DNA from 3 places in the Streptomyces sp. NPDC006743 genome. Region 1 is predicted to be linked to each of the others. Evidence: predicted binding sites of a transcription regulator. Region 1 holds the regulator's gene; each other region holds the start of a gene.
The links. The regulator HrcA, encoded in region 1, represses chaperone genes, less so after heat shock. The targets are predictions, from matches to a motif close to TTNGCACTCNGNNNNNCNGAGTGCNAA.
Positions count from the first base shown of each region.

Region 2: the regulator HrcA is predicted to act here: its motif matches at 3,627-3,653, upstream of groES (co-chaperone GroES).
Region 3: the regulator HrcA is predicted to act here: its motif matches at 4,584-4,610, upstream of groL (chaperonin GroEL).

Region 1 covers NZ_JBEYJA010000006.1:96,738-104,275, reverse strand. The annotation lists gene ABZ719_RS07760 (nitronate monooxygenase) at 1-249, opposite strand, end outside; gene dnaJ (molecular chaperone DnaJ) at 481-1,617, opposite strand; gene hrcA (heat-inducible transcriptional repressor HrcA) at 1,618-2,634, opposite strand; gene ABZ719_RS07745 (MBL fold metallo-hydrolase) at 2,771-3,517, shown strand; gene ABZ719_RS07740 (DUF3097 domain-containing protein) at 3,550-4,356, shown strand; gene hemW (radical SAM family heme chaperone HemW) at 4,377-5,609, opposite strand; gene ABZ719_RS07730 (ATP-binding SpoIIE family protein phosphatase) at 5,773-7,538, opposite strand, start outside.
Region 2 covers NZ_JBEYJA010000003.1:238,706-246,243, forward strand. The annotation lists gene ABZ719_RS04125 (RNase A-like domain-containing protein) at 1-379, shown strand, start outside; gene ABZ719_RS04130 (contact-dependent growth inhibition system immunity protein) at 396-1,085, shown strand; gene groL (chaperonin GroEL) at 1,429-3,054, opposite strand; gene groES (co-chaperone GroES) at 3,172-3,480, opposite strand; gene ABZ719_RS04145 (polysaccharide deacetylase family protein) at 3,806-4,654, opposite strand; gene ABZ719_RS04150 (polysaccharide deacetylase family protein) at 4,651-5,634, opposite strand; gene ABZ719_RS04155 (class I SAM-dependent methyltransferase) at 5,725-6,945, shown strand; gene ABZ719_RS04160 (LacI family DNA-binding transcriptional regulator) at 7,129-7,538, opposite strand, start outside.
Region 3 covers NZ_JBEYJA010000004.1:183,982-191,519, forward strand. The annotation lists gene ABZ719_RS05425 (MFS transporter) at 1-1,124, opposite strand, end outside; gene ABZ719_RS05430 (NADH:flavin oxidoreductase) at 1,456-2,607, opposite strand; gene groL (chaperonin GroEL) at 2,798-4,420, opposite strand; gene ABZ719_RS05440 (cold-shock protein) at 4,895-5,098, opposite strand; gene ABZ719_RS05445 (MoaD/ThiS family protein) at 5,530-5,805, opposite strand; gene thrC (threonine synthase) at 5,802-7,094, opposite strand; SAM riboswitch class I at 7,112-7,285, opposite strand; gene ABZ719_RS05455 (glucosyl-3-phosphoglycerate synthase) at 7,509-7,538, shown strand, end outside.

The DNA.
Region 1 (7,538 bases):
GCCCGCACCGGGGTGCTCCGGCTGGGGCATGAAGACGTTCACCCCGAAGGGGTGGCCGGTCAGCCCGCGCATCTGCTTGATCTCCTGGTACATGCCGTCCGCCGTCTTGTACCCGGCCGCCAGGAAGCCCAGCCCGCCGGCCTCGGACACCGCGGCGGCGAGCTGCGGCCCCGCGGGGCCGCCCGCCATCGGAGCCTGCACGATCGGACGGGGGAGGAGATCGGTCAGTGCGGACAGTGCGGAGGACATGACCGCATGGTGTCACGTCCCGCGTACGGCTCCGAATCGGGGCGTCCGCGGCATGTGCCGAAGGCGGCCACCGGCGTCGGTGGCCGCCTTCGGCGCCGCTGCACGGCGTTCAGCTCGCCTCAGCGCCCGTTGAACGCGTCCTTCAACCGGGAGAAGAGGCCCTGCTGCCCGGGCTGGCTGTGCCTGCCCGGGGGCCGGCCCCCGGACCCCCAGCCACACCGATCGCCCACGTCAGCGCCCGTTGAACGCGTCCTTCAACCGGGAGAAGAGGCCCTGCTGCCCGGGCTGGAACTGCCCCTGGGGGCGCTCCTCGCCGCGCAGTTCGGCCAGCTCGCGCAGCAGGCGCTCCTGCTCGGGGTCGAGCTTGGTCGGGGTCTGGACCTCGACGTGGACGATGAGGTCGCCCCGGCCGCCGCCGCGCAGGTGCGTGACGCCGCGGCCGTGCAGCGGGATCGACTGGCCGGACTGCGTGCCGGGCCGGATGTCGACCTCCTCCATGCCGTCCAGCGTCTCCAGCGGCACCTTGGTGCCGAGGGCCGCCGCGGTCATCGGGATGGTGACCGTGCAGTGCAGGTCGTCGCCGCGGCGCTGGAACGTGGCGTGCGGCAGCTCGTGGATCTCGACGTAGAGGTCACCGGCCGGGCCGCCGCCGGGACCGACCTCGCCCTCGCCGGCGAGCTGGATCCGCGTGCCGTTGTCCACACCGGCCGGGATCTTCACCGTCAGCGTGCGGCGGGCGCGGATGCGGCCGTCGCCGGCGCACTCCGGGCACGGGGTCGGCACGACGGTGCCGAAGCCCTGGCACTGCGGGCAGGGCCGGGAGGTCATGACCTGGCCCAGGAAGGACCGGGTGACCTGCGAGACCTCGCCGCGGCCGCGGCACATGTCACACGTCTGCGCGGTGGTGCCGGGCGCGGCACCCTCGCCGTTGCAGGTGGTGCAGACGACGGCCGTGTCGACCTGGATGTCCTTCGTCGTGCCGAAGGCCGCCTCGTCCAGCTCGACCTCGAGCCGGATCATGGCGTCCTGGCCGCGCCGGGTGCGCGAGCGCGGCCCGCGCTGCGACGCCGTGCCGAAGAACGCGTCCATGATGTCGGAGAAGTTGCCGAAGGAACCGGCACCGAAGCCGCCCGCGCCGGCCCCGCCGGACTGCGAGAGCGGATCGCCGCCGAGGTCGTAGACCTGCTTCTTCTGCGGGTCCGACAGCACCTCGTAGGCGGCGTTGATCTCCTTGAACCGCTCCTGGGTCTTCGGGTCCGGGTTGACGTCCGGGTGGAGCTCGCGCGCGAGCCGCCGGAACGCCTTCTTGATCTCATCCTGCGACGCGTCGCGGCGCACGCCGAGGACGGCGTAGTAGTCCGTGGCCACTTACGACTCCGCCAGGATCTGTCCGACGTACCGTGCCACTGCGCGTACCGCTCCCATCGTTCCCGGGTAGTCCATGCGGGTCGGTCCGACCACGCCGAGCTTGGCGACTGCCTCGCCGCCCGAACCGTAGCCCACCGACACGATGGACGTGGAGTTGAGTCCTTCGTAGGCGTTCTCGTGACCGATGCGCACGGTCATGCCCGGATCCTGTGTCTCACCGAGCAGCTTCAGCAGGACGACCTGCTCCTCCAGCGCCTCCAGAACGGGCCGGATGGTGAGGGGGAAGTCGTGGGGGAAGCGGGTCAGATTGGCGGTGCCGCCGATCATCAGCCGCTCCTCGTTCTCCTCGACGAGGGTCTCCAGGAGGGCGGAGAGCACGGTGGCGACCGTCCCCCGGTCCTCCACGTCGAAGCCGTCGGCGAGGTCCTCCACCAGGTGCGGCACGTCCGTGAAGCGGCGGCCCGCGACCCGGCTGTTCAGCCGCGCCCGCAGGTCCGCCAGGGACGTCTCGCCGAACGGCGCCGGGCAGTCGATCATCCGCTGCTCGACCCGCCCGGTGTCCGTGATCAGCACGAGCATCACCCGCGCGGGCGCGAGCGAGAGCAGTTCCACGTGCCGGACGGTCGAACGGGTCAGCGAGGGGTACTGCACCACGGCCACCTGCCGGGTCAGCTGCGCCAGCAGCCGCACCGTGCGGGCCACCACGTCGTCGAGGTCGACCGCGCCGTCGAGGAAGTTCTGGATGGCGCGCCGCTCGGGCGCGGTCATCGGCTTGACCCCGGCGAGCTTGTCGACGAAGAGGCGGTACCCCTTGTCGGTGGGGATGCGGCCGGCGCTGGTGTGCGGCTGGGCGATGAAGCCCTCGTCCTCCAGGGCGGCCATGTCGTTGCGGACGGTGGCCGGTGAGACGCCGAGGTTGTGCCGCTCGGTGAGCGCCTTGGACCCCACCGGCTCCTCGGTGCCGACGTAGTCCTGGACGATGGCACGCAGCACCTGCAGCCTTCGCTCGCTGAGCATCGCGCACACCTCCAGAGTCGTCACTCGGTTCCCGCCTGGCACTCGGCGCATACGAGTGCCAGCATCCCCCGGCCCAGTGTACGGCCGTCGGGTACACCGGGGGCAAGACTGGTCCGCGCAACGCTAGCGTCCAGGTATGACGGTGACTTGGGAAGACCTGGGGTGGGAGCGGCTGGCCGAGGGCGTGGGCCGGGTGCGGCTGCCGGTGTGGGACTGCACGGCCGCACTGGTCGTCGGGGCCGGTGCCGCGCTGTGGGTGGACCCGGGGGCGTCCGTCGCGGAGGGCGCGCGGTTGCGTGCGCGGGCGCGCGAGATCACGGGCGGCCGTGTGACTCTTCTCGCGCTCACGCACCCGCACTTCGACCACGTCTTCGGGGCGGCGGCCTTCGAGGAGGCGGCCGAGGTCTTCGCCGCCGAGGGGGCGGGCGCGGTGCTCGGCGACGCGCGCGAGCGCGCGGAGCTGCGCGCGGACGCGGTGCGCCAGGGGCTGGACGCGCGGGCAGCCGAGGAGGCGGCCGCGGCCCTGGTACGGCCCGGCCGCGAGGTCCGCGACCGGCTGACCGTCCCGCTGGGCGGCGGCCGGGAGGTGCTGCTGGCGAACGTGGGCCCGGGGCACACCGCGCACGACCTCGCCGTGGTGGTGCCCGGCGAGGGGCCGGGCCGGGGGCCGGTGGTCTTCTGCGGTGACCTGGTCGAGGAGTCCGGCGAACCGCAGGCGGGCCCGGACGCCGTGGTCGAGCGGTGGCCGGCCGCTCTGGACCGGCTGCTGGAGCTGGGCGGCGAGGACGCGCTGTACGTCCCCGGGCACGGCGCCGCGGTCGACGCGGCCTTCGTCCGGGCCCAGCGGGACGCGCTGGCCGAGCGCTTCGGCGTGTCGCGCTGATCACCGCCCCGGATCTCCCTATCGTCACTCGAATGCGCCAGTACTCCGCCGACCTGACCCCGCCCTGGAAGAAGAAGTCCCAGCCGGCGTTGGAGGTCGCGGCCGAGCCGGGCCTGGTCGTCGAGGAACCGGTGACCGGATTCTGCGGGGCGGTCATCCGCTGCGAGGCGGGCACGGTGACCCTGGAGGACCGGTTCGGCAAGCACCGCGCCTTCCCGCTCCAGCCGCGGGGCTTCCTGCTGGAGGGGCGGCCGGTGACGCTGGTGAGGCCCGCCGCCGGTCCGGTACGGCCCACCCGCACGGCCTCCGGTTCGGTCGCCGTGCCCGGCGCACGCGCGCGCGTGGCCCGCGCCGGCCGCATCTACGTGGAGGGCCGGCACGACGCCGAGCTGGTCGAGAAGGTGTGGGGCGACGACCTGCGCATCGAGGGCGTCGTCGTGGAGTACCTGGAGGGCGTCGACGACCTCCCCTCGATCGTCGCCGAGTTCGCGCCCGGCCCGGACGCCCGCCTCGGCGTCCTCGTCGACCACCTCGTCCCGGGCAGCAAGGAGTGGCGCATCGCCGAGTCGGTGACCAGCGAGCACGCCCTGGTCGTCGGCCATCCGTACATCGACGTCTGGGAGGCCGTGAAGCCGGCCTCCCTCGGCATCGGGTCCTGGCCCCGGATCCCGCACGGCCAGGACTGGAAGAAGGGCGTCTGCCGCGCGCTGGGCTGGCCGGAGAACACGGGCGCCGCCTGGCAGCAGATCCTCGCGCGGGTGCGGTCCTACAAGGATCTGGAGCCGGAGCTGCTGGGCCGGGTCGAGCAGCTGATCGACTTCGTGACGGAACCCGCGTAGCTCCCGCGGCCGGGCGCGCCTCAGTCCACCAGGTCCCGCACCACCGCGTCCGCCAGGAGCCGCCCGCGCAGGGTGAGCACGGCGCGGCCGGCGGCGTACGGGCCCTGCTCCAGGAGCCCGTCGGACAGGGCGCGCCGGGAGGCGGCCAGGCCCTCCGGCCGCAGCAGGGAGAGCGGCGCGCCCTCCTTGAGCCGCAGCTCCAGCAGGATCCGCTCCACCCGGCGGTCCTCCTCGGTGAGGAGTTCGCGCCCGGCACCCGGGGAGCGGCCCTGGGCCAGGGCGGCGGCGTACGCGCCGGGGTGCTTGACGTTCCACCAGCGCACGCCGCCGACGTGGCTGTGCGCGCCGGGGCCCGCGCCCCACCAGTCGGCGCCGCGCCAGTACAGCTCGTTGTGCAGGCAGCGGCCCGCCTCGGAGGTGGCCCAGTTGGACACCTCGTACCAGTCGAAGCCCGCTGCGGACAGCGTCTCCTCGGCGATCAGGTACCGGTCGGCGTGCACGTCGTCGTCGGTCATGGGGACCTCGCCGCGGCGGATCCGGCGGGCGAGCCGGGTGCCCTCCTCGACGATCAGCGCGTAGGCCGAGACGTGGTCGGGGCCGGCGCCGAGGGCCGCGTCCAGGGAGGCGCGCCAGTCGTCGTCGGACTCGCCGGGCGTGCCGTAGATCAGGTCCAGGTTGACGTGCGCGAAACCGGCCGCGCGGGCCTCGGCGACGCAGGCCTCGGGGCGGCCGGGGGTGTGGGTGCGGTCGAGGATCTTCAGCACGTGCTGCCGGGCGCTCTGCATGCCGAAGGAGATCCGGTTGAAACCGCCCTCCCGCAGGGTCGCCAGGTAGGCCGGGTCGACGGACTCGGGGTTGGCCTCGGTGGTGATCTCCGCGTCGGGCGCCAGACCGAACTCGTCGCGGACCGCCGCCAGCATCCGCACCAGGTCGTCGGCGGCGAGCAGCGTGGGCGTGCCGCCGCCGACGAAGACCGTACGCACCTGGCGCGGGTCGTCGCCGAGGACCTTGCGGGCCAGCCGCACCTCCTCGACGAGGGCCGCCGCGTAGTTGTCGCGGGAGGCGAGCACACCGCCGGTGCCGCGCAGCTCGGTGGCGGTGTAGGTGTTGAAGTCGCAGTAGCCGCAGCGGGTGGCGCAGTAGGGCACGTGCAGGTAGAACCCGAGGGGCCGGCCGGCGGCCCCGGCGAGCGCGGACGCGGGCAGCGCGCCGTCGGCGGGGACGGGCTCGCCGTCGGGGAGTGCGGAAGGCATGCCTTCCATTGTCCAGTACGGCGCTCCTTGCCGTGCCCGGAGCACGAGGAGGGCCGGGTCGTCACTGTGCCCGGAGCACGAGGAGGGCCGGGTCGTCACTGTGCCCGGAGCACCAGGAGGGCCAGGTCGTCACTGTGCCCGGAGCACGAGGAGGGCCAGGTCGTCACTGTGCCTGGAGCACCAGGAGGGCCAGGTCGTCCTCGGGCGGGCGCTCGCCGAACTCGTGCACGAGCTGCCGGATGCGTTCGGCGATCAGGCCGGCGTCGAGGCCCGCGCAGCCGGCGAGGGCGGCGGCGAGCCCGTCGCCGTCGTCGAACTGGCGGGAGCCGGAGCGCCGCTCGGTGACCCCGTCGGTGACGCACAGGAGGGTGTCGCCGGGCACCAGCTCGAAGCTCTCGCACAGGTACGTCTCGTCCTCGATGACGCCGAGCAGCGTCTGCGGGCGGGCGACCGTGCGGACGCCGCCGTCGCGGGCGAGGACCAGCGGCAGCGGGTGACCGGCGCAGGCCAGGGTGCAGCGCACACCGCCCTCGAAGGGGGCCAGCTCGCCGTAGAGCAGGGACAGGAAGCGGGTCTGCGGGGCGTCGCCGGGCGCGACGGGGCCGACCAGGGCGCGGGCCGCGGCGTCGGCGGCCTCGGTGGCGTCGTCGAGGAGGAGCTGGTTGAGGCGGTCGAGGACGTCGGCGACGCCGTACCCCTCGCGGGCCAGCAGCCGCAGCCACGGCCGGGCGAGTCCGATGACCACGGCGGCCTCCGGCCCCTTGCCCTGGACGTCGCCGATGGCGAAGCACCAGCGGCCGTCGCCGGCCGGGAAGAGGTCGTAGAAGTCGCCGCTCGGGCCGCCCTGGTCGCACGGTTCGTAGACGAGGGCGCTGCGCATGCCGGGGATCTCGGCGACCGCGCCGGGCAGCAGTCCGCGCTGGAGCACGGCGCTGATGGTGGCCTGGCGGGCGTACTGCCGGGCCGCGCCGATGCCGAGCGCGACCCGCCTGCTGAGGTCCTCCACCAGGCCGGTGATCTCGTCGGGGAAGCGGAGCAGCCCGGCCCGGCCGATGACGAGCGTGCCGAGCGGGCGGCCGCCCGCGATCAGCCGGTAGGCGAGCGCGGCTCCGTCCGCGGCGTGCGGGCCGAGCGCCTCGCCGGGCCACGGGTAGGGCACGGGACCGGAACTCAGCACGTCGTCGGCCGGGCGCGGCGGGTCCTTCTCCAGGGCGCGGCGCAGCTCCTCGAGGTGGTTCTCGCTGACGTGCCAGACGCGGGCGAGGCGCGGGCCGGGCGCGCCGGTGGCGTCGTTCCACAGGCCGCGTGCCGTGGACTCGTCCTCCAGCCAGACCGCGCACCAGTCGGCCAGCCGGGGGACGACGAGCTGGCCGGTGAGCGCGGCGACGAGGTCCTCGTCGAGCTGCCCGGCGAGCAGGTCGGACGCCTCCGCGAGGAAGGACAGCGCGCCGCGGCCCAGCCATTCGCGGTCGCGTTCGGCGCGCTGGGGTGCGGGGGCGAGGATCTCGGCGACGCCGAGCCAGGGCGCGGCGTCCTGCCCGGCGGCCTCGGCGTTCCCCTCGTCGCCCGCGTCCTTCCCGGCGTCGGCGGACAGCCGCGCCCACACGGTCTTGGCCCCGGCCCGGTAGGTGATGCCCCACTCCTGGGCGAGCGCGGCGACCAGCCGCAGGCCGCGGCCGTACTCGGCGGTCTCGCAGGGCGTCTCCTGGCCGGAGCCGTGACCTTGCCCGTGCTCGCGCGGGGCGCGCGAGGGGTGCCGGTCGGTCACCTCGACGACGCACGCGCCGGTGTCCGTCTCCATCCGGCAGGTCAGCTCGGTGTCCGTGCCCGCGTGGACGACGACGTTGGTGACCAGTTCGCTGACCACGACCAGCACCTCGTCGGCGAGCCGGTCCGCGACGCCGAGGCCGAGGTCGCGCCATTGCTGGA
Region 2 (7,538 bases), on a different contig from region 1:
GGGGACTGCCAAATCGCACTCCCATACCTTGGAGAAGCACGTCGAGAAGACCGACCGGGAACTCCGGGCCCGCCTGCGCGCGGAGAAGAGGATCACCGGCAGTTCCAGCTTCGTCAGTCCCGAGGCCGCACAGAACCTGACGGACCGCGCGATCATCCAGCGTCAGCACGAGGTCAGGCGTTGGCTTGAGAACACCAGGAAGCCGGAACTCACGTTCAGGGTGGACTTCGGGGACGAGGTCACCGGGAGGAGCCTGTCCCGAGAGGACTTCATCAGGGGCACAGGACCGCACAATGTGCACAAGGTCTTCCTGCTCCTGCGACGCGACCCCGACATGCCCAGCGGCTACCGTATCCACACGTCTTATCCCACCTCGTGAGCGCAAGGAACACGCTGTGACCCACCACTACCCGGAAGGGTTCCTGGACAGAGACGAACGGTTTCCCGCGCTGCACGAACTGCTCGATTCCTACGCCTTCTCCGGAAACTCCTTCACGGACACCCCCGATGAGCCCGGCGCAGCCCTCAAAGCGTATGTGCGACAGGCCATGCGCACGCCGGGAGTCCTGGACGCGGTCATCGCAGAGATCGACGACCTCTTGCGGGCCGGCCTGTTCAACGACGACATCGCCGACGACGTGGACCTTCTGCCTCACGTCGAGCCCCCGGCCGGGCGCAGCGTCGAGCAGTGCCTCGCCACCATCCGCTCGCACCTGGAACGAATCAGGACGACCGGTGTCTGGGAACAGGCTCGGCTTCCCCAGACCGACTGGGAGTGGAGAAAGCAGTTCCCGGAGCTCTCCTCTTTGCTGGGCGGCTACTTCCACCAGGACCACCCGAGGTTCTACCGGTCCCATCGGGAGGCCCTCGACGACTATCTCGACGGAAACCCGGAGGAATATCTCGCCGAAGCCGCCGAAGAACTCGGCGCCTTCCTTTCCTGCGTCTCATCGGACAAGGAACTGGAACGTGCTGCAGAGATCCTTGGCCTCATGGTCTACCCCCCCGACGGCGTCCCACTGCGCCAGTGGCTCACGGACGTCCAGGGCATCCTCACTCACCGCCTGCGCCGAGGCGCGGTCTGACCGAGGGCCGGCGTCGTCCGGCGGGCGGCCCCGGGCAGGGGCCGACAGGACCGGTGGGCCGGTGTGCCGACGGGGGTGCGTGGGCCTGTGGTGAGCGGGGCGGCGCCCTCGCCGATCCGTGGCGGGCGGGCGGCGTCGCGTGCTCTTCGCGTACGACCGCGGCGGCCCGGTGGGCAGCGTGGTCACCCGCCGCTCACGGTGCGATCGCCCGGCCGGTGCGAGAGCCGCCGCACGGACCCGTTAGCCGGCCGGCCGAACGCGCGGTGCCCGGCACCCCCCCGAAGGGGTGCCGGGCACCGGTGGTCCGCCCGAGTCGCTGAGCGGCTCGGGTCAGAGCGCTGCCTCAGTGGGCGTGGCCGTGGCTGTGGCCCGCGGCGGCCGGCTCTTCCTCTTCCTTCTTCTCGACGACCAGGGTCTCGGTCGTCAGGAGGAGGGAGGCGATGGAGGCCGCGTTCTCCAGGGCGGAGCGGGTGACCTTGACCGGGTCGATGACGCCGGCCTTGACCAGGTCGCCGTACTCGCCGGTGGCGGCGTTGTAGCCGCTGCCCTTCTCCAGCTCGGCGACCTTGGAGACGATGACGTAGCCCTCCAGGCCGGCGTTCTCCGCGATCCAGCGCAGCGGCTCGACGGCGGCGCGGCGGACGACCGAGACACCGGTGGCCTCGTCGCCGGTCTTGTCGAGGTTGCCCTCGAGCACCTTCACGGCGTGGACCAGCGCGGAGCCACCACCGGAGACGATGCCCTCCTCGACCGCGGCGCGGGTCGCGGAGATGGCGTCCTCCAGACGGTGCTTCTTCTCCTTCAGCTCCACCTCGGTGGCGGCGCCGACCTTGATCACGCACACGCCGCCGGCCAGCTTCGCGAGGCGCTCCTGGAGCTTCTCGCGGTCCCAGTCGGAGTCGGTGGACTCGATCTCGGCCTTGATCTGGGCGACGCGGCCCTCGACGTCGGCCTTGTTGCCGGCACCGTCGACGATCGTGGTGTCGTCCTTGGTGACGGTGACGCGGCGGGCGGAGCCGAGCACGTCGAGACCGACCTGGTCGAGCTTGAGGCCGACCTCCTCGGAGATGACGGTGGCGCCGGTGAGGACGGCCATGTCCTGGAGCATCGCCTTGCGGCGGTCGCCGAAGCCGGGGGCCTTCACCGCGGTGGCGTTGAAGGTGCCGCGGATCTTGTTGACGACGAGGGTGGAGAGCGCCTCGCCCTCGACGTCCTCGGCGATGATCAGCAGCGGCTTGGAGGCGTTCGCCTGGATGATCTTCTCGAGCAGCGGGAGCAGGTCCGCGATCGAGGAGATCTTGCCCTGGTTGATCAGGATGTACGGGTCGTCGAGGACGGCCTCCATACGCTCCTGGTCGGTGACGAAGTACGGCGAGAGGTAGCCCTTGTCGAAGGCCATGCCCTCGGTGAAGTCCAGCTCCAGACCGAAGGTGTTGGACTCCTCGACGGTGATGACGCCGTCCTTGCCGACCTTGTCCATGGCCTCGGCGATCAGCTCGCCGACCTGCTGGTCCTGGGCGGACAGCGCGGCCACGGCGGCGATGTCGGACTTCTCGTCGATCGGGCGGGCCGAGGCGAGCAGGTCGTCGGAGACGGCCTTGACCGCGGCGTCGATGCCCTTCTTCAGCAGCGCCGGGGAGGCACCCGCGGCGACGTTCTTCAGGCCCTCGCGCACCAGCGCCTGGGCGAGCACGGTGGCGGTGGTGGTGCCGTCACCCGCGATGTCGTTGGTCTTGGTCGCCACCTCCTTCACCAGCTGGGCGCCGAGGTTCTCGTACGGGTCCTCGATCTCCACCTCACGGGCGATGGTGACGCCGTCGTTGGTGATGGTCGGGGCGCCGAACTTCTTGTCGATGACGACGTTGCGGCCCTTGGGGCCGATCGTCACCTTGACCGTGTCGGCGAGCTTGTTGACGCCGCGCTCGAGGGCGCGACGGGCGTCCTCGTCGAACTTCAGGATCTTCGCCATGGCAGCGGGAGCCCTCTCGGAAATCTTGGGTGAAAAAGAGACTGCGCCCCGGACGCCCGGCTTCTCAACGGTCGCGGGGGCCAGGGGCGCAGCTCACAGCAGGAATGCTGAGGTGACTTACTTCTCGATGATCGCGAGCACGTCGCGAGCCGAGAGGACGAGGTACTCCTCGTTGTTGTACTTCACCTCGGTGCCGCCGTACTTGCTGTAGAGCACGACGTCGCCGACCTTGACGTCGAGCGGAAGACGGTTGCCGTCCTCGAAACGGCCCGGGCCCACGGCCAGGACGACGCCCTCCTGGGGCTTCTCCTTGGCGGTGTCCGGAATGACCAGGCCAGAGGCCGTGGTCTGCTCGGCGTCCAGCGGCTGGACCACGATGCGGTCCTCGAGCGGCTTGATGGCAACCTTGGAGCTGGCGGTCGTCACGATCCGACCTCCCCCTTCGGAGATCTCACGGGGTTAACTGTCTGAGGTGGCGACCAGGTCGATCCGTCGTCGCGGGTGCCGGACCTGCCCGTCGCGTTGTTGGCACTCTCCGGTGGGGAGTGCCAGAGCCGAGACTATGACCGCGATTAGCACTCGGTCAAGCGGAGTGCCAATTGCCGTGCGGCGCGTCGGAGGAGGACGGGCTCTTCAGGGGTGCTCGCGCAGGTGCCGTCCAACTGCGGCGGGCAGCCCGGGAGCCGCCGCCCCCAGTCCCCCGCTGCCGGTCCGGACGGCCTCGTCCTCAAGGGCCGGACGGGCTGACCCGTCACAGGTAGTCCTGCAGCCTTCCGACCGTCAGCCCCTCCGCCTCGATGTCGCGCAGCAGGCGTGTGGTGCGTTCGCGCAGCGTCGGGCCGTCCAGGTCGTCGTCGTCCGAGGTGACCAGGAGGATGTCGCCGGGGCGCAGCGCGGGGCGGCCGCGGGTGAAACGCAGGCGGGTCTCCGTCATCGAGGCGCGCCACAGCACCACGGCGGAGACCTGGCAGTCGGCGGCGGCGCGCAGGGTCGTGTCGTCGTAGACGCCGTAGGGCGGCCGGAAGAGGCGGGGGCGGACGCCGAAACGGGCGTGCAGCTTGTCGCGCTGGCCGCAGATCTCGGCGCGCTGGCCGGCGTAGGGCAGGCCGCGCAGGGCCGGGTGTTCCAGGGTGTGGTTCTCCAGGGCCGCGCCGACCGACAGCAGGCGCGCGAAGTGCCCGTACTCCGGCCCGATGACGCTGTCCGTGAGGAACATGCTGACCGGCAGCCGCAGTTCGCGGACCATGTCGACGAACCGCGGATCGCGTTCGGCGCCGTCGTCGTAGGTGAGGAAGACGACCCGGTCGGGCGTGTCGACGTGGTCGAGAACCGGGGGCGGCGCGAAGGCCCGGCCGGCGGCTGCCGTCGCACGGGAGAGGGGGCGGGCCGGCGGCTGCGGGGGTGCGGGCAGCGGGGCGGTCAGGCCCCAGCGGCGGTACGGCTGCGGGGGCGCGGCCGGGCCGGTCGGCCGCACCCGCTGGGCGGCCTTGCGGCCCAGCCGTTCGATCGGGTCGACGGACGAGGCGCAGCCGGCCAGGAGCAGCAGCACGGCCGCGAGCAGTGCCGCGGCCGTGCGCCGCGGCCACGGCCGCGGTCTCACAGGTAGTCCTCCAGCCGGGCCACCGCGTACCCCTTGGCGGTCGCGTAGCTCAGGAAGCGGCGCATGTCGTCGACCATGGTGCCGTCCCACTCGCCGCGGCCGCGGAAGTGGGTGAGCACGATGTCGCCCGGGCGCAGCCGCTTGTCGTCCTCGCGGAACTCCCAGTGGTCGACGTAGACCTCCTCGTTCCAGATCGGCGCGTACTTGATGCCGCAGGACTTGGCGGCGCGCAGGGTGTCCTGGTTGTAGTTGCCGTAGGGCGGGCGCAGGAGCTGCGGGCGCCTGCCGAACTGCTTGAGCATGATGTCCTGCATGTCGCAGATCTCGTGCCGCTGCTCGTCGTAGGACAGGCCCGGCAGGTACGGGTGGTGCAGCGTGTGGTTGTTCAGGGTGTTGCCGAGGGACTGGGCCTTGCGGAAGTAGCCGTAGTCGTCCTTGACGAGGTAGTCGCTGAGGAAGGCCGTGTAGGGGACCTTCAGGTCGTTCATCATGCGCAGGAAGGCGGGGTCCTTCTCGGCGCCGTCGTCGATGGTGAGGAAGAGGATCTTGTCCTTGGTGGGCACGGTGGTGAAGACCGGGGGCAGGTCCCACTCCTCCTGGTGGTCCACCTCGAAGCCGGGGCGGGCGTGGATCCTCGGCTTGACGGCGGGTGGCGGCGGGGGCAGGAGCGGGGCCTGGCTCAGGCCCCAGCGCCTGGCGGCGGCGGTGCGGGCCGCCGCGGAGACCTTGAGCCGGGTGGCGTAGGAGTCGAGGGCCCGGGCGGGGGGCGCCTGGAGGCGCTGCTGGCCCGGGGCGGGGGCCACCGGCGTGCCCGGCCGGTCGCAGCCGCAGACGAGGGCGGCGACGGCGAGGGCGGCGAGTGAGGCACGGACGGCGGCCCCGCGTCCCGGACGGCCAGGACGGCCCAGGAGACCCGAGAGACCCGCGAGACCCGCGAGGCACGGGAGGCGATTTTTGTCATTTTGTACTACTGAACTCATGGCGCCGGATCCTCGCAGGCCACCGCCCCGAACCCGCGGCGACACCGCGGCCGGCGCCGCACCGTCCACCGACTGGCCCACAATGAGGCGGTGACCGACCCACTCGCCCCGCTGCACGCCTTCGCCTCGCTCCTCACCCCCGAGGGCCGCGCCCTCCTGGAGGAGGTGCGCGGCACCGCTCCCGCCGACGAACTCGCCGTCGCCACCCGGCTGCGCCGCGAGCACCCCGCCGGCCTGGTCTCGGCCGCGCTCGGACAGGCCCGGCTGCGGCAGCGGGCGGCGGCGAAGTTCGGGGCGGCGGACGCGGAGCGGATGTTCTTCACCCCGAACGGCGTGGAGCAGTCCACCCGGGCGAGCGTGGCGGCCTACCGCGCGGCGCGGCTGAGGGAACTGGGCGTGTCCTGCCTGGCGGATCTGTGCTGCGGCATCGGCGGGGACGCGATCGCGCTGGCCCGCGCCGGGATCCGCGTCCTGGCCGTGGACCGGGACCCTGTGACGGCCGCGGCGGCCCGCGCCAACGCGGCGGCGCTCGGGCTCGACGCCCTCATCGAGGTCCGCGAGGCGGACGTCACGGAGGTCGACACCTCGTCGTACGACGCCGTGTTCGTGGATCCCGCCCGGCGCGGCGGCGGACGAGGGGGCGGCCGGGCGACGGGTGGGCGGATCTTCGATCCCGAGGCGTACTCACCGCCGCTGTCCTGGGCCGTGGCGGCCGCGCTCAGGGCGCCGCACGCCGCCCTGAAGGTCGCCCCCGGCATCCCGCACGAGGCGGTCGCGCCGCAGGCCGAGGCCGAGTGGATCTCCGACGGCGGGGACGTGAAGGAAGCGGTGCTGTGGTTCGGCACCGAACCGGGGACGGTGCGCGCGACACTGCTGCCCGGCCCGCACAGCCTGCGCGGCCGCGGCCTGCCCGACCCGCCGGTGCGGCCGGTGGGCCGCTACCTGTACGAGCCCGACGGCGCCGTCATCCGCTCCCACCTGGTCGCCGAGGTCGCCGAGGAACTCGACGGCGGCCTCGTCGACGAGACCATCGCCTACGTCACCGCCGACGAGCTCCGCCCCACCCCGTACGCCACCGCCTACGAGATCACCGGCCGGCTGCCCTTCAACGTCAAGAAGCTGAAGGCGCTGCTGCGGGAGCACGAGATCGGCACGCTCACCGTGAAGAAACGCGGCTCGGCCGTGGAGCCGGAGGAGCTGCGCCGCAAGGTGCTGCCGAAGCCGCACGGGCGCGGCACGATGACGGTGTTCCTCACCCGGGTCGCGGGCGCCCCGACGATGCTGCTGGGGCATCCCGCCCCTGCCGCGTAGCGGAAGGCCTCGCCGTCGCCCGGCGGGAGGCCTCCCCGCCGCGGCCACCCCCACGGCGTGCCGGGCGCCGGCTCCGCCCGCCGGTGGCTCTTCCGGCGCCTTCCTGCACCTTCCTGTACGTTCCGGCGCCCCCGGCGTCTTCCGGCGGCCGTCTTCGAAAGTTTCGAAGACGGCGCTGACCTCTCACTCCGCCGGCCGCGCGGTGCTGCTGCGCACCACCAGGCTCGTCGCCAGCTCGACCCGGGTCGCCGCCGGCGGCTCCTCCTCCCGTCCGAGGTCGAGCACCAGCCGCGCCGCCGCCTCCGCCATCTCGGTGAGCGGCTGCCGTACGGTCGTCAGCGGCGGCCCGACCCAGCGCGCCACGGGCAGGTCGTCGAAGCCCACCACGCTCAGGTCCTCCGGGATGCGCAGGCCCAGCTCCCGCGCCGCCTCGTACAGGCCGAGCGCCTGGAGGTCGTTGCCCGCGAAGACCGCGCTCGGGCGGTCCGGGCGGCGCAGCAGCTCCAGGCCGAGGCGGTAGCCGGCCTCGTGGTGGAAGTCGCCGGTGACGATCAGTGACGGGTCGACCGGCACCCCCGCCGTCTCCAGCGCCG
Region 3 (7,538 bases), on a different contig from region 1:
ACACAGGGCGCCAGCACGAAGTGCCACACCTGGTCCATGAGGACGATGTTCAGGCCGTACCCGGCGGCCACGATGAGGGCGCCGGTCATCAGGGTCACCTTGGGCCCGCGGGCCCGGGACAGGGAGGCGGAGAAGGGGGCCACCGCCATCATCACCAGCCCGGACGGGGCCATGACGAGACCGGTGGTGAGCAGCGACTTGCCGAGCCCGTAACCGGTCTGGGCGGGCAGCTGGAGCAGCTGCGGGATCACCAGGGACATGGAGAACATCGCGAAGCCGATCGCGATGGAGGCCAGGTTGGTCATCAGCACCTGGCGGCGGGCGGTGGTGCGCAGGTCCACCAGCGGGGCCGGGACGCGCAGCTCGAAGGCGCCCCAGGCGAGCAGGATCACGACGGCCGCGGCGAACAGGCCCAGCGTCCGGCCGCTGCCCCAGCCCCAGTCGGCCCCCTTGGAGACCCCAAGGAGCAGACACATCAGACCCGCCGCCATGCCGACGGCGCCCACGGCGTCGAAACGGCCGCCGGAGCGCACCTGCGACTCCGGTACGAGCAGCAGCACGAGGATCGCCGCGACGGCGCCCAGGGCCGCCGAGGCCCAGAACAGGACGTGCCAGTCGAAGTTCTCGGCGATGACCGCGGCGGCGGGCAGACCGAGGGCGCCGCCGACACCGAGCGAGGCGCTCATCATCGCGGTCGCCGAACCGAGCCGCTCGGCGGGCAGTTCGTCGCGCATGATGCTGATGCCGAGCGGGATCACACCGGAGGCCAGACCCTGCAGGGCGCGCCCGACGACCATCGGGGCCAGGGAGTCGCTGAGCGCGGCGGTGACCGAGCCGATCACCAGCATGGCCAGGCTGACCAGCAGCATGCGGCGCTTGCCGTACATGTCACCGAGGCGGCCCATCACCGGGGTGGCGACGGCGGCGGCGAGCAGCGTGGCGGTGACGACCCAGGCGGCGTCCGAGGCGGAGGCGTGCAGCAGCTTCGGCAGCTCCGAGACGATCGGGATCACCAGGGTCTGCATCAGCGAGACCACGATGCCGCCGAAGGCCAGGACGGCCACGATCGCGTTGGGTCTGGGCAGGGCCCCGGCCGCGGTGGGCCGGGCAGGTCCGTCGGACATGGAAGAGGTCTCCGGAAGCGCAGGGGTACTTGACTCAAGCAACCATAATTCGATTTGATTGACTTAAGCAAGCGAAATCCGCCACCGTCGGGCCGCGCGCCCCGGCGGGGCCGGGCCCGGTAAAAAATCTCCGCCGAGCGCCCCGGCGGTCCCGCTCCCGGCCGCCTCCGCGTTGACGCGCGGCGCCGCGGACCGGCTCGGCCCGGTCCCCGGGCCCGTCTCCTGACCCGCGTGGGAACCGCCGCCTCGCTCCCGGCGCCCTGGGACCCGCCCCGTCTCCCCGACGGCCCGCGCCGGGCCTGCCGTGGAGGCGGGGCGGGTCCCGCTCGGGTCAGCTCAGTGTGGTCAGTGCCGCCGCGTCGAACGGCTTCAGGTCCGCGGTGCGGTCGGTGAGCACCTTCGCCGCCCACTCAGGGTCCTGGAGCAGCGCCCGGCCCACGGCGACCATGTCGAACTCCTCGCGCTCCAGCCGGTCCAGCAGGTTGTCGATGCCGCCGACCGCGGCACCCTCCCCCCGCAGGCCGCGGAGGAAGTCACCGCCCTGGAGGCCGACCGAGCCGACGGTGATGACCGGCCTGCCGGTGAGCTTCTTCGTCCAGCCCGCCAGGTTGAGGTCGGAGCCCTCGAACTCGGGGAGCCAGTACCGGCGGGTGGAGGCGTGGAAGGCGTCCACCCCGGCCGCCGCCAGCGGGGCCAGGATCGCCTCCAGCTCCTGCGGCGTCCCGGCGAGCCGGGCGTCGTAGGCCTCCTGCTTCCACTGCGAGTAGCGGAAGAGGACCGGGAAGGAGGGCGAGACGGCCGCGCGGACCGCCTCGACGACCTCCGCCGCGAACTTGGTCCGGGCCACCGGATCACCGCCGTAGGCGTCCGTACGGCGGTTGGTGCCCGCCCACAGGAACTGGTCCAGCAGGTAGCCGTGGGCGCCGTGGATCTCCACGCCGTCGAAGCCGAGGCGCTGCGCCGCGCCCGCCGCCTCGGCGAAGGCCCCGATCACCTCGTCCAGGTCGGTCCGCGTCATCGCCCGGCCGCCCTCGGTGCCGTCCAGGCGCAGCCCGGACGGGCCGACCGGGGGCGCGTCCGGGAAGGGCGGCCGTCCCTCCTGGCGGACCATGCCGACGTGCCACAGCTGGGGGACGATCGTGCCGCCCTCCGCGTGGACGGCCCCGGCGACCTTCTCCCAGGCCGCGAGCTGCTCCTCCCCGTGGAAGCGCGGCACCCTGCTGCTCTCCCCCGCCGAGGGGTGCCCGACGTACGTGCCCTCGGTGACGATGAGGCCCACCCCGGCGGCGGCCCGGCGGGCGTAGTAGGAGCGCACGTCCTCGCCCGGGACACCGCCCGGCGAGAACCGGCGGGTCATCGGGGCCATGACTATCCGGTTGGGGACGGTCAGGCCGTTCAGGGTGACGGGACGCGAGAGGACGCGGGCCGCCCGGGAGGCGGACTCCGGTCCGGGGACGGGGCCGGGGGTGGTGGTGACGGTCATACGGGGGGCTCCTCGGAAGGACGGTGAAGACCTGCCGGCTGCATACCGGGCGGTATGCATACCGAATGGTATGGGAGGAGCCACCGCCTCCGTCCCCCGGGCGCCCGCCGCCCCGGACACGCCCGAGGGCGGCACCCCCTGTCTCCAGGGAGTGCCGCCCTCGGCAAGGACGAGCCTGATCCGCGCGGGATCAGAAGTCCATGTCACCGCCCGGCATGCCGCCCGGAGCGGCCGCGGCGGCCTTCTCCGGCTTGTCGGCGATGACGGCCTCGGTGGTGAGGAACAGCGCGGCGATCGACGCGGCGTTCTGCAGCGCGGAGCGCGTCACCTTGGCCGGGTCGATGATGCCCTCGGCGACCAGGTCGACGTACTCGCCGGTCGCGGCGTTCAGGCCGTGGCCCGGGGTCAGGTTGCGCACCTTCTCCACCACGACACCGCCCTCGAGGCCGGCGTTGACGGCGATCTGCTTCAGCGGGGCCTCGAGCGCCAGCTTGACGGCGGCGGCACCGGTGGCCTCGTCGCCCTCCAGCTCCAGCTTCTCGAACACCTGGGAGGCCTGCAGCAGGGCCACGCCACCACCGGCGACGATGCCCTCCTCGACGGCCGCCTTGGCGTTGCGCACGGCGTCCTCGATGCGGTGCTTGCGCTCCTTCAGCTCCACCTCGGTGGCGGCACCGGCCTTGATGACGGCCACGCCGCCCGCGAGCTTCGCCAGGCGCTCCTGGAGCTTCTCGCGGTCGTAGTCGGAGTCGCTGTTCTCGATCTCGGCGCGGATCTGGTTGACCCGGCCGCCCACCTGCTCGGAGGAGCCGGCACCGTCGACGATGGTGGTCTCGTCCTTGGTGATGACGACCTTGCGGGCCTTGCCCAGCAGGTCGAGGGTGGCGTTCTCCAGCTTGAGGCCGACCTCCTCGGAGATGACCTCGCCGCCCGTGAGGATGGCGATGTCGCCGAGCATGGCCTTGCGGCGGTCGCCGAAGCCCGGGGCCTTGACGGCGACGGACTTGAAGGTGCCGCGGATCTTGTTGACGACCAGGGTCGACAGGGCCTCGCCCTCGACGTCCTCGGCGATGATCAGCAGCGGCTTGCCCGACTGCATGACCTTCTCCAGGAGCGGGAGCAGGTCCTTGACCGAGGAGATCTTGGAGTTGGCGATGAGGATGTACGGGTCCTCGAGCACCGCCTCCATGCGCTCCATGTCGGTCGCGAAGTAGGCGGAGATGTAGCCCTTGTCGAAGCGCATGCCCTCGGTGAGCTCGAGCTCCAGACCGAAGGTCTGCGACTCCTCGACGGTGATGACGCCTTCCTTGCCGACCTTGTCCATGGCCTCGGCGATCAGCTCGCCGATCTGGGTGTCGGCGGCGGAGATGGAGGCGGTGGAGGCGATCTGCTCCTTGGTCTCGACCTCCTTGGCCTGGTCGAGCAGGGCGGCGGAGACGGCCTCGACGGCCTTCTCGATACCGCGCTTCAGGGCCATCGGGTTGGCACCGGCGGCCACGTTGCGCAGGCCCTCGCGGACCAGGGCCTGGGCGAGGACGGTCGCGGTGGTCGTACCGTCACCGGCGACGTCGTCCGTCTTCTTGGCGACTTCCTTGACCAGCTCGGCGCCGATCTTCTCGTACGGGTCCTCGAGCTCGATCTCCTTGGCGATGGAGACACCATCGTTGGTGATCGTGGGCGCGCCCCACTTCTTCTCGAGGACGACGTTGCGACCCTTGGGGCCGAGCGTCACCTTGACGGCGTCCGCGAGCTGGTTCATGCCGCGCTCGAGGCCGCGCCGCGCCTCCTCGTCGAACGCGATGATCTTGGCCATGTGAAGTGGTCCCTCCAGGACTGGGGGTGATTCCTTCGGACCGCGCCCGCGCCCGCGACGGACGGCTCGCCGGCCTTGTGGTTCCTTGCCCCACGCGGCCTGCGGGCCTCACCGACCCGGTCCTTCGTTGTCACTCTCACCTTCAGAGTGCTAACGCCAATGATTAGCACTCGGCATGCCCGAGTGCAAGGTCCGCCCGCGAAGCGGGCTCGATGAGGGGTGGTGGTCGGGTGATGGACGGGCGCGCGCGCCGGGCGTGCGCGCGGACGGGATCAGCCGGGGGCGGACGGGGGCCTGCCGGTCGGGCGGGAGCGCGGGCACGCGGGCGGCCGGGCGTGCGGGCCGGCGCGCGGGCGGGCGGCCGGGGGCGCGGGCGGGCGGCCGGGGGCGCGGGCGGGCGGCCGGGGGCGCGGGCGGGAACGGACGAAGGGCCCACACCCCCGTGGAGGTGTGGGCCCTTCGTGTGACGTACGTTCAGGCGGTGACGCGAACCATGTCGGCCTGCGGGCCCTTCTGACCCTGCGAGATCTCGAACTCGACCCGCTGGCCCTCTTCCAGCGTGCGGTAGCCGTCCATCTGGATCGCGCTGTAGTGGACGAAGACGTCCGCACCACCGTCGACCGCGATGAAGCCGTACCCCTTCTCCGCGTTGAACCACTTGACGGTGCCCTGAGCCATGCCTAACTCCCCTATTACTGGCCCTTGCACAGATCCGCACTTCGCGGATCCGGGTCAGACCTCACCCCCCGTGGATCGGGGGCGTGCGCCGGAACGCGTCGACCGCGGCTGAATGTATCTGTCCAACTGCCGTCTGCAACAGGTCAATCGGACGAGAATTCCGGGCGGGAGCGGTCCGGAATGTGACGAGAATTCAGTCGATCCCCGGGCAAGTCGGGCCCCGCAAAACAAGGCAAATGCCGCAGAATACCCGCGCATTTTGGCTGCTTCTCATCGGCGGGCGGCAGGAATCCACAGGCGCTCATCCGGAAGATCCGGGGCGTGTTCCCCAACTCTACCGCGCTCAATCACATGGAATTGCCCCCTCCGCTTCTCTCGCGGAGGGGGCAATTCACGGCACGCTCGGTGATCGACATTACCTACGGTAATGGTCAGCCGCCGGCGACCGCCGGGATGATCGAGACGCCGGCGCCGTCCGGGGTCTCGGTCTGGAGGCCCTGCTCGAAACGCACGTCGTCGTCGTTGACGTAGACGTTGACGAAGCGGCGCAGCTTGCCCTGGTCGTCCAGGACGCGCGCGGCGATGCCCGTGTGGTTCTTCTCCAGGTCGGAGATCACATCGGCGAGCGTGGCGCCCTCGGCGCTCACCTCGGCCTGTCCGCCGGTGTAGGTGCGCAGGATGGTGGGGATGCGAACGGTCACGCTCATGATGCGAGGCCAGCCTCTCGGAAGGAGTCCAGGGTCGGGCGGATGGTGGCGGTCAGACCGGTGCCGGCCACCGCGTCCAGGGTCTTCAGGCCGTCACCCGTGTTCAGGACGACGGTGGTCTTCGTCGGGTCGAGGACGCCGGCCTCGACCAGCTTCTTCGTGACACCGACCGTCACACCGCCCGCGGTCTCCGCGAAGATGCCCTCGGTGCGGGCGAGCAGCTTGATCGCGTCGACGATCTGCGCGTCCGTCACATCCTCCACCGCTCCGCCGGTGCGGCGCGCGATGTCCAGCACGTACGGCCCGTCGGCGGGGTTGCCGATGGCGAGGGACTTGGCGATGGTGTCCGGCTTCTGCGGCCGGACGACGTCGTGCCCGGCCTTGAAGGCGGTGGACACCGGCGAGCAGCCCTCGGCCTGCGCGCCGAAGATCTTGTACGGCTTGTCCTCGACCAGCCCGAGCGCGATCAGCTCGCGCAGGCCCTTGTCGACCTTGGTGAGCTGCGAGCCGGAGGCGATCGGGACGACGATCTGGTCCGGCAGCCGCCAGCCGAGCTGCTCGCAGATCTCGTACGCCAGCGTCTTGGAGCCCTCGGCGTAGTACGGCCGCAGGTTGACGTTGACGAAGCCCCAGCCCTCGCCGGCCGGGTCGCCGATCAGCTCGGAGCAGAACCGGTTCACGTCGTCGTAGTTGCCCTCGATGCCGACGAGCTCGCCGCCGTAGATCGCGGCCATGACGACCTTGCCCTGCTCCAGGTCGTGCGGGATGAACACGCACGAGCGCAGGCCGGCGCGGGCGGCGGCGGCGCCGACGGCACCGGCCAGGTTGCCGGTGGAGGAGCAGGACAGGGTGGTGAAGCCGAAGGCGCGCGCGGCCTCCAGGGCCTGGGCGACGACCCGGTCCTTGAAGGAGTGCGTCGGGTTGCCGGAGTCGTCCTTGACGAAGAGCCTGCCGGTGTCGACGCCGATCTCGGCGGCGAGGTGGTCCGCCTGGACGAGCTTGGTCCAGCCGGGGTTGAGGTTCGGCTTGCCGGCCACGTCGGCGGGGACGGGCAGCAGCGGGGCGTAGCGCCAGATGTTCGCCGGACCGGCCTCGATCCTCTTGCGCAGTTCCTCGGTGTCGTGGCCCGAGAAGTCGTAGGCGATCTCCAGCGGGCCGAAACACTCCTCGCAGGCGAAGACCGGGCCCAGCGGCACGCGGTGGCCGCACTCGCGGCAGCTGAGCGCGGCGGCGGGGCCGAGATCGACGGAGGGGGTGTCGGTGCTGGTGGCAACTGTCTGCACAGCCATGGAGGCGAGGCCCTTTCTCCTCATCTTCCTCACGACGCATCTCGCCGTGAGACGGATTTGGCACCTTCCCTAGCCGGGAGCCCCGCGGTGGCGAGCGGACGGCTGACGTACAGCGATCCGTCGGTACGAGACCGGCTGGAGGGTTGCCGGGGCTTCATCGGGCCGTGTCCCTCTGCCCCTCTGGATGAGCGGTATTCGGTTGTGGTCCTGCTGTTGTGTCCTGCCGCGCGATCACGCGGTGGCAGGTCGCGGCGACCCCGGCATGCGAGCGTCGTCCGCGTTGTTCAAGACTGTAACCGACGGCCAGGACGGGGCGAGACGGACGTCCGAACCGCGAGACAGATCACACGATGATGTGATCCGGGCCGGGCAGCGGGCCGCAGCGATCCGAGCAGGAGTGAGGAGTCACCGACCGTGCTGGAAGAAGTCGAGCGCTGGCTGAGG